DNA from 3 places in the Metabacillus schmidteae genome. Region 3 is predicted to be linked to each of the others. Evidence: riboswitches for the same ligand, from Rfam matches in the RefSeq annotation. Region 3 holds a riboswitch; each other region holds the start of a gene.
The links. A riboswitch is a leader RNA that binds a small molecule or an ion and turns the genes downstream of it on or off. The one in region 3 is predicted to bind glycine.
Positions count from the first base shown of each region.

Region 1: it holds a riboswitch for glycine, as region 3 does, so the genes downstream of both, glyA (serine hydroxymethyltransferase) here and HWV59_RS01060 (amino acid permease) in region 3, are expected to answer to the same signal.
Region 2: it holds a riboswitch for glycine, as region 3 does, so the genes downstream of both, gcvT (glycine cleavage system aminomethyltransferase GcvT) here and HWV59_RS01060 (amino acid permease) in region 3, are expected to answer to the same signal.

Region 1 is NZ_CAESCH010000001.1:2,644,410-2,648,878, forward strand. Features, by position in the region: gene HWV59_RS12655 (BCCT family transporter) at 15-1,601, opposite strand; glycine riboswitch at 2,239-2,340, shown strand; gene glyA (serine hydroxymethyltransferase) at 2,583-3,833, shown strand; gene HWV59_RS12665 (serine dehydratase beta chain) at 3,849-4,364, shown strand; gene sdaAA (L-serine ammonia-lyase, iron-sulfur-dependent, subunit alpha) at 4,361-4,469, shown strand, end outside.
Region 2 is NZ_CAESCH010000001.1:3,864,044-3,868,512, forward strand. Features, by position in the region: gene gcvPB (aminomethyl-transferring glycine dehydrogenase subunit GcvPB) at 1-238, opposite strand, end outside; gene gcvPA (aminomethyl-transferring glycine dehydrogenase subunit GcvPA) at 231-1,577, opposite strand; gene gcvT (glycine cleavage system aminomethyltransferase GcvT) at 1,618-2,718, opposite strand; glycine riboswitch at 2,926-3,015, opposite strand; gene HWV59_RS18920 (DEAD/DEAH box helicase) at 3,335-4,469, shown strand, end outside.
Region 3 is NZ_CAESCH010000001.1:236,530-240,998, forward strand. Features, by position in the region: gene HWV59_RS01055 (L-lactate dehydrogenase) at 1-476, opposite strand, end outside; gene HWV59_RS01060 (amino acid permease) at 729-2,078, opposite strand; glycine riboswitch at 2,242-2,321, opposite strand; gene HWV59_RS01065 (helix-turn-helix domain-containing protein) at 2,623-3,441, opposite strand; gene HWV59_RS01070 (hypothetical protein) at 3,727-4,230, shown strand; gene HWV59_RS01075 (hypothetical protein) at 4,234-4,469, shown strand, end outside.

The DNA of each region.
Region 1 (4,469 bases), 2.4 Mb from region 3:
TATAGGATACTTACTTAATAAGAATTAGTACCAGTTTTATTTTCTGTACTTGTTATAGGCTCAATATGTTTCTCTGTACGATCCTTTACCAAGGAATACTTCTTTGAATTGATATTAACTTCTTTTCTTAATTCAATAAACAAAGACCAACACATTAGAAACATGATAATAGCGAAAGGGAATGCTACTACAATAGAAAATCGTTGTAGAACCTCTAATCCACCGGCTAGTAGTAAAACAGTAGCAACCAGTGCTTGAATAATTCCCCATGTTATTTTAACGCTAGTAGATGGTGTTAATCTCCCTCTCTCTGAGAGCATTCCTAAAACATAGGTAGCTGTATCAGCAACTGTAATATAATATACTGCTATAACTAAAAAGCCTAACATGCTTAAAAGTAAAGGAAATGGTAAATACTCAAAGAAGTTAAAAATAGATAATGAAAGATTTGAAGTGACAGCTGTGGCAAGTTCTGTGTTTCCTAAGTTGTGAATAATATGTAATGCTGAACCACCAAAGACAGAAAACCATAAAAAAGTGCCAAGAGTTGGAACAATTAATACACCAAAAATAAATTCACTAATTGTTCTCCCTTTAGAGATTCTAGCAATAAATAAGCCAACAAAAGGTGCCCATGCAATCCACCATGCCCAGTAAAAGAGCGTCCAACCATGTAACCACGATGCATCTCCGAATGGCACTAATCCTAAACTCATATTAACCCAATTGCTAATATAACCACCTGTTGAATCTATTAGCGTATTAAAAATAGAGGTGGTTGGACCTGCAACGATAATAATAGCCATTATTGCGATAGATAAAAGCAGGGCCGTATTTGACAGGATCTTAATTCCACGGCCTATTCCGGTACTGATTGATAACATATAAAGAATTGTAGCAACACCAATAACAGTCAACTGAATGGGTAGAGTATCCGGAATATTGAATAAGTGGTTTAAACCGGCAGTGATTTGCATAGTTCCTAATCCTAAAGAAGTTGCTATACCGAAAACAGTTGCAATAATAGCAAGAATATCAATTATATTTCCTATTGGACCGTGAATTTTTTCTTTTAAGATGGGATAAAAGGCAGAACTAACGGAAGCAGGTAGTCCCTTTTTGAATTGAAAAAACGCAAATGCCAGCCCTATAACAGCGTATATTCCCCAGGGTTGTAACCCCCAATGAAAAAATGAATATTCCATAGCTTTTTCAGCTGCAGCAGCATTATATCCTTCTCCAACTGGAGGTGAGGTGTAGTGTAGCACTGGTTCAGCAACACCATAATAGACAATTCCTATTCCTGTACCTGCACCAAATAACATCGCAAGCCAGGATCCTGTTGAAAATTCAGGTTTATCAGCATCCTTACCGAGTCGGATTTTACCATACTTTGAGAACATTAGGTAAAAGGAAAATAATACAAAGAAAAATGCTCCTAAAATATAAATCCATCCTAAGTTGGAAACAGTACCATCAAATAATGCGGAAGTAATTGTATTCATATTTTCAGTGAAAAAGATTCCCCAAATAATAAAGATACAGGTTAGTAAAATCGAGATAAAAAATAAGCTGTTTAAATATAAAGGCTTGGTTTTCATAGATAGCTCTCCTTTTCATTTAGATATTTTTTGGGAATTTTACTTTTTAGTTACGGATAAAACAGTCCATTTGATGTAAAGAATTATTAGTACATGAAGTTGAGATAATTGTATGAATTCAGAATTTCTTTAAATAATCATAATAGCTAAAAAAAGGAAAACAATTTATAGAAGATTAACATAACGCCAACTCCCTTTATTTTGAGATGAGATATTTAATTACATTTTTATATTAGTTTAAAGGTTCTGTACAATTGATTTGGTAGAAAATGTAACGATGAATTTTTTGCGTAGATAGTTTCTTCTTACTAAATAACAATAAGAAATTGAAGTTTGTTATACGAAGCAGTAATGGGGATATTTTGGCAGATAAACACATGACATAAACAAAATAATATAACAAGTATACTTTTTTATACTAAATGATATTAAAGTGACTACTTAAAATTTATTATTACTGGATTTATAATCTAGATATCGGATAGCGGAGTTCTTATTTACCGAATAGGTGAGAAAAATGAGTGAGGTAAATGGTTAAAACGTATAAATAAATTGACTTACAATATTTTTAAAATTGCGATTGACTTTTTCTTATTATCAAATTATTCTAAAAATAACAAAAATTTAATAAGAGCGGATGACAGTTGTGGGAGAGTGCAAGTAACACGCCACCGAAGGAGCAAGTTCCAAAAATACCCTTGGAATAAATCTCTCAGGTAGATGGAACTACAACTGGACGCAACTCTGGAGAGCGCGTATACGGTATGACGCCACCAAAGGGGAAGACTCTAAGAATGTTAGAGTTTAAACTCTCAGGTAAAAGGACAGAGAAGGGGAGCTAACGCTACGCTACCCTTTTCTGTCCTTTTTTGTGTACAAAAAAGGTAGTGAAGCATCCTGTATTAAACAGTTTTCTTAGAAAAATAGATTAGTAACTGATTACTAAAAGAAAACTGATCTATCTTCAAGGAGGAATTGAGAATGGGTTTGCGCGTAAATGATTCTACCATTTTTGAAGCGATTGAGAAGGAGAAGTGCCGTCAGCATCAAACACTAGAGTTAATTGCATCAGAAAACTTTGTTAGTGAAGATGTCTTAGAAGCTATGGGAAGCATCATGACAAATAAATATGCAGAAGGATATCCAGAGAAGCGCTATTATGGCGGATGTGAGTTTGTTGATGTAGCCGAGCAAGTAGCGATTGAGCGTCTAACGGAATTATTTGGATCTAAGTATGCTAATGTTCAGCCGCATTCGGGAGCACAAGCAAATCTCGCTGTTTTTTATGCATTGCTAACGCCAGGAGATAAAGTGATGGGAATGGATCTCTCCCATGGTGGTCACTTAACACATGGAAGTCCTGTCAGCATATCTGGAAAATGGTTTGACATTGTGTCCTACGGTGTAAGAGAAGATACTCACTTGATTGATTATGATGAAGTTGAAAGCATTGCAGAAAAAGAGAAACCAAAATTAATAATTGCAGGGGCAAGTGCCTATCCACGAACGATTGACTTTAAACGATTTAAAAGCATTGCAGATCAAGTTGGAGCAAAATTTATGGTCGACATGGCACATATTGCTGGACTCGTTGCTGCGGGTCTTCATCCATCACCAGTTCCATATGCAGATGTCATAACAAGCACAACACATAAAACCTTGAGAGGACCGCGTGGCGGAGTTATTTTAACAAATAAAGAAGAGATCATAAAAGCTGTAAATAAGGCTGTTTTTCCAGGTATTCAGGGTGGACCGCTTATGCACATCATTGCAGCTAAAGCAGTTGCCTTTAATGAAGCACTACAGCCTAGTTTTTATAAATACTCTAAGCAAGTAATTACTAATGCAAAGATATTAAGTGAAACATTAATAAGGGAAGGAGCAACACTTGTTTCTGGTGGTACGGATAACCATATTGTCCTATTAGATGTTCGCCCATGGGGCTTAACTGGCAAAGAAGCGGAAAAATTATTGGAAGAAGCAGGTATTACCGTTAACAAAAACACGATTCCATATGATCCAGAGAGTCCGTTTATAACTAGCGGAATTCGGATGGGAACTGCTGCACTAACAACTCGTGGAATGCAACGGGAAGAAATGGTGAAAATTGGTGAAATGATCGCTGAGATTTTAAAAAATAAAGGTGAAAAAACGGTGCTTGAAAAAGCTAAAGAAACAACGAAAGTCATTTGCGGTATTTATCCTTTATTTCAACAATCAATTTATGTTTAAGGGAGTGTGATTATCATGGAATTTCAAAGTTGTTTTGATATTATTGGTCCAATCATGGTAGGTCCTTCAAGCTCTCATACAGCAGGAGTAGTATCAATTGGAAAGTTTATTCATGAGTTGGTTGGTGGATGTCCCGAAGTGGCTAACATTATTTTTTATGATTCCTTTGCTGAAACCTATCAAGGTCATGGAACTGATAAAGCATTGCTTGGTGGCTTGATTGGGCTAAAAACAGATGATTTGCGAATTAGACAATCATTAGAATTAGCAGAAAAGTATGGGGTAAAGTACGATTTGGAATTTGACGTTCACTGCGACTATTTTCCTCATCCAAATACAACGGTTGTAAAAGCGAAGCGTGGTGATCGCCATGTTAAGGTTGGCGGTGTATCCCTTGGGGGCGGTATATCAAAAATCTTTATGATCAACGATGAACTGGTTGATATTCGACTAAGCACAGATGATGACTATGCAGCACTTGCCAAAAAGGTTGAACAATGTGGGAAAGTATACCCAGGGTTACTTTTATGAACATTCAGTCTATGGAAGAGTTGATTGTAGCTTGTCAGAGTGAGCAAAAAAACATTGGTGAAATGATGTTAATGTTGGAAGTAGAAAAGTCGGGAAAAGAGGAAG
Region 2 (4,469 bases), 3.6 Mb from region 3:
AAGAACCTAATGGATAAAACCCAGAATCAACTCCATGGTTACGCTTGGATAAAGCTGTGTAGTGTCTCATTATATCGAGCTCTGAAACCTCAGGAAGCAGAGCATCCTCTGTACGAATATAATCAGTAGGAATTAGTTCATCTAATGACAACTCATCGACTTCAAGCTCTGGTAAGCTATACCCAATACGTCCTTCTCTGCTTAATTCAAAAATTAATGCTTGATCTTGATTACTCATTGTCATCCCCCAATTCCATCACAAGTGTGTCGATTTCTTCTTTTGTACGTAGCTCTGTCACGGCAATCAACATATGATGTTTAAATTCAGCATCAACTTTCCCTAAATCAAATCCACCGATAATCCCTTTCTCTAAAAGGCGCTTATTGACCTCGGAAACAGGTTTTGAAAGCTTAATCACAAATTCATTGAATATAGGCTGGTCAAATGGAACTTCTATTCCTGCATTCAAACAAGCTCTTTTTGCATAGTTAGCTTTTTGGATATTTTGAATGGCCATTTCCTTAACACCCTGCTTGCCTAAAGCTGTCATAGCAACTGAAGCTGCAAGGGCGTTTAATGCTTGATTTGAGCAAATATTAGATGTTGCTTTATCACGTCGTATATGCTGTTCACGTGCTTGAAGAGTTAAAACAAATCCGCGTTTTTCATTTTCATCTGTTGTTTGCCCAACAAGTCGACCTGGAACTTTACGGAGTAATTTGTTTGTTACAGCAAAATAGCCGCAATGTGGTCCACCAAAAGCTGTAGGAATTCCAAATGGCTGTGCATCTCCTGCAACAATATCGGCACCAAATGCTCCCGGAGGCGTTAATGCACCTAAAGCAAGAGGGTTGGATGAAACGATAAACATACTTTTTCCAGTATGCGCAATCGGCTCAATCTCTTTTAATGGCTCAATAGAACCAAAGAAGTTTGGATACTGAACTAAAACTGCTGCCACATCTTCATTCATTTCCTGCTTTAATGCCTCTAAATCTGTTACACCATTTTGTACAGGAATCTCAATCACTTCGATATATTGACCCGCTGCATATGTTTTTACTACATCTCGTGTTTCAGGATTTACGGCCTTTGAAACGAGAATTTTTTTCTTTTTTGTTTGTCCAGCTGCAAGCATTGCGGCTTCCGCTAATGCTGTTCCACCATCATACATCGATGAGTTTGCCACATCCATTCCGGTTAGCTCACAAATCATCGTTTGAAATTCAAAAATCGCTTGTAGTTCACCTTGTGAAATCTCAGGTTGATATGGAGTATATGCTGTGTAGAATTCTGATCGAGAAATGACATGATCAACAATAATTGGCATGTAATGATCATAAACCCCTGCACCAAGGAATGACGCGTTCTTGCGTAAATCTTTATTTTTGGCTGCAAGCTGCGATAATTCTTTTAAGAGCTCTGTTTCTGATTTTGCCCGCTTAATCTTGTAATCTCCCTTAAAACGAACGTTCTCAGGAATATCCTGAAACAATTCATCTATTGATTGAACACCAATTGCTTGAAGCATTTCCTGCTTGTCTTGGTCTGTCATTGGTAAATAACGATGATTCATGTCGTGAAATCTCCTCTCAGTTACACATTTAGTTAAACGATTATTTTGATTTTTTATAAAATGGTGTAGCAACCACGGAAGCCTTTAAACGTTTTTTTCTAATTTGAACTTCAACCTCTGTACCCGGCTGTGTAAATTCAGATTTTAGTAGAGCTAAACCAATATTTTTCTTTAAGGTTGGTGACTGTGTTCCAGTTGTCACAACACCTATGACTTCTTCACCAGAAAAAACCTCATAACCATGACGCGGAATACCTTTTTCCAATAACTCAATTCCCACTAACTTACGAGCAGTTCCTTTTTCCTTTTGCTGCAATAAAACCGCTTTTCCATTGAACTCAGCTTCTTTGTTTGTTTTCACTGCAAACCCAATGCCCGCTTCAATTGGGGTAATATCTTTCGAGAGCTCTTGACCATATAAAGGCAATGTTGCTTCAAAACGTAATGTATCTCGCGCACCTAGTCCACATGGAATAACACCTTTACTTTTACCTGCTTCAAGAATGTTTCTCCATAAAGTTGCAGCATCATTCGAATGGCAATATAGCTCAAACCCATCCTCACCTGTATAGCCAGTTCTAGACACTAACACATGAACACCAGCAACTATTTCATCGTTTTTAAACTTAAAAAGCTTGATTTCAGATAGGTTTGTGTCCGTTAGTGTTTGAAGAACTTCTTCTGCAATTGGCCCTTGAAGAGCAAGAAGAGCATATTCATCTGATTTATTTTCAATTGTCACATTTCCACTTTTATTTGCTTTTAGCCACTCAAGATCTTTTTCGATGTTCGAAGCGTTAATAACCAGCAAATAATCATTTTCCTCTTTTTTATAAATGAGTAAATCGTCCACTGTTCCGCCATTTTCATAGCACATAGCCGTATACTGGGCGCCACCTGACTTAAGAAGAGACACATCATTCGTTACAACCTTTTGTAAAAAAGCTAAACTATCTTCACCTCGAACCTCGACCTCACCCATATGTGATACATCAAATAACCCCGCTTTTGTTCGAACGGCTTCATGTTCTTCCTTAATAGAAGTAAATTGAACAGGTAAATCCCAACCTCCAAAATCAATTGTCTTGGCACCATACTCTTTATAAAGATCGTATAAAGGTGTTCGATGTAGTTCTGTCATGTGGACTACTCCTTCCGATATTAAAAAATGCATCAAAAAAAGGACATAACACTCCCATCTACTTGTGGAAGTCTCTGTCCTTTTAACCTGAAAGTTTACCTTATGAGTGCGTGATACTAGTGGCCTTGTAATAAGACATACTATCACCTCATAAAGCTTTCCCCTTTGGTAGTTTACGTGAACACACGCAAACACTCTCCAGAGTCGCGTCAAATAAGAGTCTTTTTGCCTGAGAGATTCACAATTGTTTGCTCCTTCGGCGCTATACTAACCTATAGTCTCTCCCCTTATTCTCATCCGCACATATTTTGTTTTCTTGTTGGCTATACTACTAAAACCTGAATTATGACATTTGACATTTTAAACATTTGCATTTTCAAACGAATGAAAGCGTTAAGCTGACTGAAAGATATGAAAATGATGAACTTTCTTATTAACATCCTACCATGTGTGTATGTTTTCGACAATCCTTTTTTATCTTAACATTAAAAAATATTTCTATATTGAATGTTCGGTTTTTGTCGTTATCAGTCTTTTTTATATGTTATTTTCACTTATTCTACGAAAAATCATGAACAATCATAAAAGTCATTTTCATGAAAGGAATGTCTTTACAATGAACATCAAGACGAACTTCTTTTTCTCCTGGCAGGAGGGATTTCTAGAAAAACTAAACAATGATGGACCGTGGTCAAATTGGGAGCTTTACAAGCTTGCATATGAAGTTCAAAAGAATACACAAGTTCCTTCTTTTGAAGGCTTACAAGCCCCAAAACACTTGCCACACTTTACACCTCTACCTCATCAACTAGAAGTAGCGCAAAGAGTCGTCGAAAAAATGAACGGTAAAGCGATCCTTGCTGATGAGGTTGGTTTGGGAAAAACAATTGAGGCTGGTCTCATTTTAAAAGAATATATGATTCGGGGACTGGTCAAAAAAGTACTTATTCTCGTCCCGGCATCACTTGTATCACAATGGGCCCGTGAATTAATTGAAAAATTCTTTATTCCTGCTGTAGAACAAAAGAAAAGTTATGTATGGGAAGCATGTGATGTTGTTGTGTCCTCTATTGATACAGCGAAAAGAAGCCCACATCGTGACATTGTCTATAACCAGAACTATGATCTCGTCATAATTGATGAAGCTCACAAGCTTAAAAATAATAAAACAAAAAACTATGAATTTGTTCAAAATTTAAAAAAGAAATATTGTTTACTATTAACAGCAACACCAGTTCAAAACAGAGTAGAAGAAATTTTCAACTTAGTATCATTATTAAAACCAGGCCATCTTGGAAACGAAGCCTATTTTTCAGATGTGTTTTCAGCGAAGGAACGTTCAATTGAGGACCATGAGCAATTACGTGAGCTCATTAATAAAGTTATGATTAGAAATCGGCGCGGTGACACAGGTATTGAATGGCCAAAGCGTATTGTTGAAACAGTGCCAATCGAATTTTCAGAAACAGAACAACATCTTTATGACACCATTTCTGCTCTTAAGTCATCATCACAATATGCTGCAAACACCTTCTCTATTATGACCTTACAACGGGAAGCTTGCAGTAGTCGTGAAGCTGTCTATATGACTCTTAAAAAGATGCTTGACTTGCCTGAAGAAGAGGAAGCTGTTTTGCCAAATGATGTCATCAAAGAAATTATGATGGCCATTGACGGTGTTACGCAAAACTCAAAAGCATTAAAAGTAGTAGAGTTAATCAAAGAACTTGATGATAAAGTCATTATTTTCA
Region 3 (4,469 bases):
ATATATCTAAATCTTGCAGAGTCTAAAATGGTCCCTGAACCTATTACTCTTTCTTTAGGCAAACCAGAGAATTTCCAAGTCGCATAAGATAAAATATCGACTGGGTTAGTAGCGACTAAGAAAATACCATTAAAGCCAGAATTCATAATGTTCTCGATAATTGATTTAAATATATTAACATTCTTATTCACAAGATCCAGTCTTGTTTCACCAGGCTTTTGTGCTGCACCCGCACATATAACAACTAGAGCAGCATCCTTACAATCTTTATATGAGCCATATCTAATATTCATTGGACTAAGAGCATAGGTTATACCATGGTTTAAATCCATGACATCTCCCTTGGCTTTTTCTTCGTCCAGATCGACTATGATTAAATCATCGCATAAGCCCTGATTTAATAACGCATAAGCATAACTTGAACCAACAGCACCATTACCTACTAATACAATTTTATTACCTAATGTTATATTCATTCTGATTCCTCCTAACCTACTTTTATATTTGTGAAGTGTTTCACATAAATTGATAAAAATTTTTTTAGAGTTTTTATATAGATAATTTATTTAGGTATGTTTGAATAATTCCACAAATTGATTTTAAAAATAACTCCTCTATCATTTGTGAAGTATTTCACAAATAAAATGTACCATGATTTTTCATTTTGCACAAGTTTACCTGAAAGGAAAAAAGAGAAATCAATTTGATTCCTCTAATGACATTCTTACTTATATTTCTTTCTTTTTGCTCCTATATGAGTACATCATAAATATTAATATAAACCATATAGGTGTCAACAATAATGCAGAACGTGTTTCTTCTGCAAACAGCATAATAATAAGAATTATCACAAAAAGCGTTAGGACAACGTAATTAATAAATGGCGTAAAAGGCGCTTTAAATGTTGATTTTGCATGTAATTGTGGACGTGTTTTTTTATACTTTAAATGTGAAATGACAATAACGCCCCATACCCAAATAAAACAAATGGAACTTATCGTTGATACAATTCCAAAGGCTTGTGCTGGAATCAGTTTACTCAAAAGTGCTCCTACCGATACGACAAGCGTGGAAATCAACAACGCATTACCGGGAACATGATTTTTATTTAGTTTCGCGAAACTGGAGGAAGCCTGGTCATTTTTGCCTAAATTATATAAAATCCGGCTTGTTGAAAACATCCCGCTGTTACATGCAGAAGCAGCTGACGTTAAGACGACAAAATTAATAATACCTGCGGCAATTGGTATCCCAATTAAACTAAATGTTTTTACAAATGGACTTTCATCTGCAGTTAGTTGTGTCCATGGATTGATGCATAACAGAACAATAATCGAGCCAATGTAGAAAAAAAGTATTCTTAAAGGAATCTTATTGATTGCAGATGGAATATTTTTTTTCGGATTCGCAGTCTCCGCTGCTGATACCCCCACTAACTCTACTCCAACAAAAGCAAATAAAACCATTTGAAATGATAATAAGAAACCTGAAATACCGTTAGGGAAAATCCCGCCATGTTCCCAAAGGTTCGTAATAGTCACTGTGCCTGCATCTGTCTTAAATCCTATTATTAGCAAAACAATCCCAATGCCGATTAATAAAAGAATCGTTATAACCTTGATTAAGGCAAACCAAAACTCTAGTTCACCAAAAAGCTTTACCGTTAAAAGATTGAATCCTAACAATACAATCAAACAGATGATGGCAGGTATCCACTGTGGTATATCAAACCAATACTGTACATATACACCAACAGCAATAATATCAGCCATTGCGATCATAATCCAACAAAACCAATATGTCCATCCAGTTACAAATGCTACTCTAGGTCCAAGGTAATCTTCGGCAATGTCTGTAAATGATTGATAACCTGCTTTGGACAACAATAGTTCTCCCAGCGCCCTCATAATAAAAAACACGGCAATACCCATTATTAAATAGGCAAAAATAATAGATGGACCTGCCAGTTGTATCGCCTTACCGGATCCTAAGAATAAACCGGTACCAATTGTGCCTCCAATTGCAATTAATTGAACATGCCTGTTTGCTAAATCCCTCTTTAATTCTTGTTGTGCCAAATCTAACTCCTCCTTAAAAGCTGCACACCATACGATGTAAATCAATGATCAAAAATAACTCATCAAAAAAAGAGATCGGATATCATCCAAATCTCTTGGTCATAAGAATATTAAATAGTATTTGTCCACCTACTAACTATTAGTATGGTTTCAAATAGATATTCTATACTCTCCTGTCCTTTTGCCTGAGATTGTGAATCCTTCGGCGCTACGGAATACCGCAGTCTCTCCAGAAGCTGCTCCTGCTATAGTTTCATCCATAGCGATCATAGCTTGGGTATTTATAAAATTATTTTCAAATAATTTTTAATTTTAATGCTCCTCACATACCTTGTCAACAACAAAAGTATCCTCTCATTCATATTTGATAAGATCCTCCTATTAACTTGCAAAGCACCTATATTATTAAATCTAGCTTTTATGTCCACAGCATCAAAAGGAAAACAAGTTAGTTAGCTAGCTGCTGATAGTTTTAATGTAAAAGGAGAGATAATAGCAAAACAAATAATTTGAATATAATATAAATTACATGTATCTATATATACTACTTATTTTCTAAAGTATATAACAATTCTGCTTTTATGAAGTACTCCATTGCCTCTTTATCAAATTGATTGATCGTCAAAATATGGCCGATCAAGTTACATATCTCACCTCTATAGTGAATTAGTTGATTTGCTTCTAAATAATATAAGACTGTATAACCTACTTCAAGTGCTTTATCATAGCTTTCCATATAATATAAAATAAGAGAATAGTGATAACCGATTCTTGGAAATAGTGTGTAGTCATTTATCTGAGGTGTTTTAGTTGAAAGCATTTCATAGGCTTTTTTGAAAAAGAGGAGTGCATCCTTATACTGCTTTTGTTCTAAATGTATTTGCCCCAGAGTATTTAGAATATCAAAGTCTATTTCATTTACAAAATAGTCTTCTTCTACTAGCTCTTCAAGTAATAGCTTCGCTTCTGAATATTCGCCTTCCCGTTTATACAATAAGATCGCAGTTAACCAAGATCTGTACTTTAAAAGCATTCTCCTTGACGGGCAGGATGTATTACGCTTTTTTATAAGTTGATCAAGTTCATTTAGCACCATTTCTAACGCCAAATAGTCATTGAAATAGATTAGTTCTCTACATAATGCTTTTATTTTGTTCAGCTTCTCATCTTTTTCAAGCAGAAGCTGTTCAAGTTGAATATTTAATCTATTTGCAATCTCATATAAGATATCCAAGCGAGGGACGTGCATATTTTTTTCCAGTCGAAAAATTGTTGATTCATCACATAGATTTTCACACAGCTGCTTTCTTGTTAGTCCCTTTTTCTTTCTATAGTACTTTATTCGATCACCTAAGCTCTTCATTCTTTACCTGTCCCTTCAGAATTTTTGACTCATTCTCCATGATTTATTGCAAATCTTCCTATTTAAATTAACAATTATCCTCACTATAATGACATTGAAACAACAGCTGGAAGGTAGTAAAAACAAATGAATGCTTTAAAGGTGACTTTCCATGGTTTCTAATTACCACCTAAAGCCATATTTACCATTTTTTATTATACAAAAGAATATAAAAAAGGGACATAATTCAGGGAAATCCACAAAAAACACTACTTTATTCCTAGCAAAAGGAGGATCTAATTATCCATGTTAAAAGAACTTGAAATAATTGAAACAGATACTCTCGTTTTTACAGAAATCGTAGCCTTTAAAAAAGAAATCTCCAACCCTATGACAATGAAAAAAGAAATGGACAAGCTTATTGAACGTCTAGGTAAAAAGGGACATACACATTGCAATAAGGTCATTACAAAGGTCATTGGCCGAGATGAAAAAAAGAAAACTATTACTATACAAATCATGGTTCCAATTACTGAATCCCATAATATACAGGGTTTCTTCAAAAAGTATGAATCCTACTTTTTTATCGATCAATATACACTAAAAGAAAGTATTAAGATTTCTATACCAAATGATATGAATGAGTTTAAAAGAGCAGTTGATCAATTTGTAAAATATGCTAAAGCTTCAAATGTGAATGAAATAGACTTAAACAAAAATCACATCATTGAAATTGCAAAGGTGGACATGAATGGAACAGTTGTCGGCTTTGATCTGCACATGGAGAAAACGTATAAGGAGGAAAAGTAAGCTATGTTAAATCTTAATGAAGGCATGCAGTTTATCAGGTGTTCCCGTAATGAATATCTTGTAAAAAAGGGCAGTATTTCAAATTATTCTTTTCATATAAAGGATGAAGAGAAATTAGGTATTTTAGAGACTCTATTTGAAAGAATTAGTTTTCCTATTCCTCAAGAACAATTAGCAGGAGAGCTAATCAATAATATTGGCCAAACAAATGAAGAATATGTTTTAGATTTATTAGAACA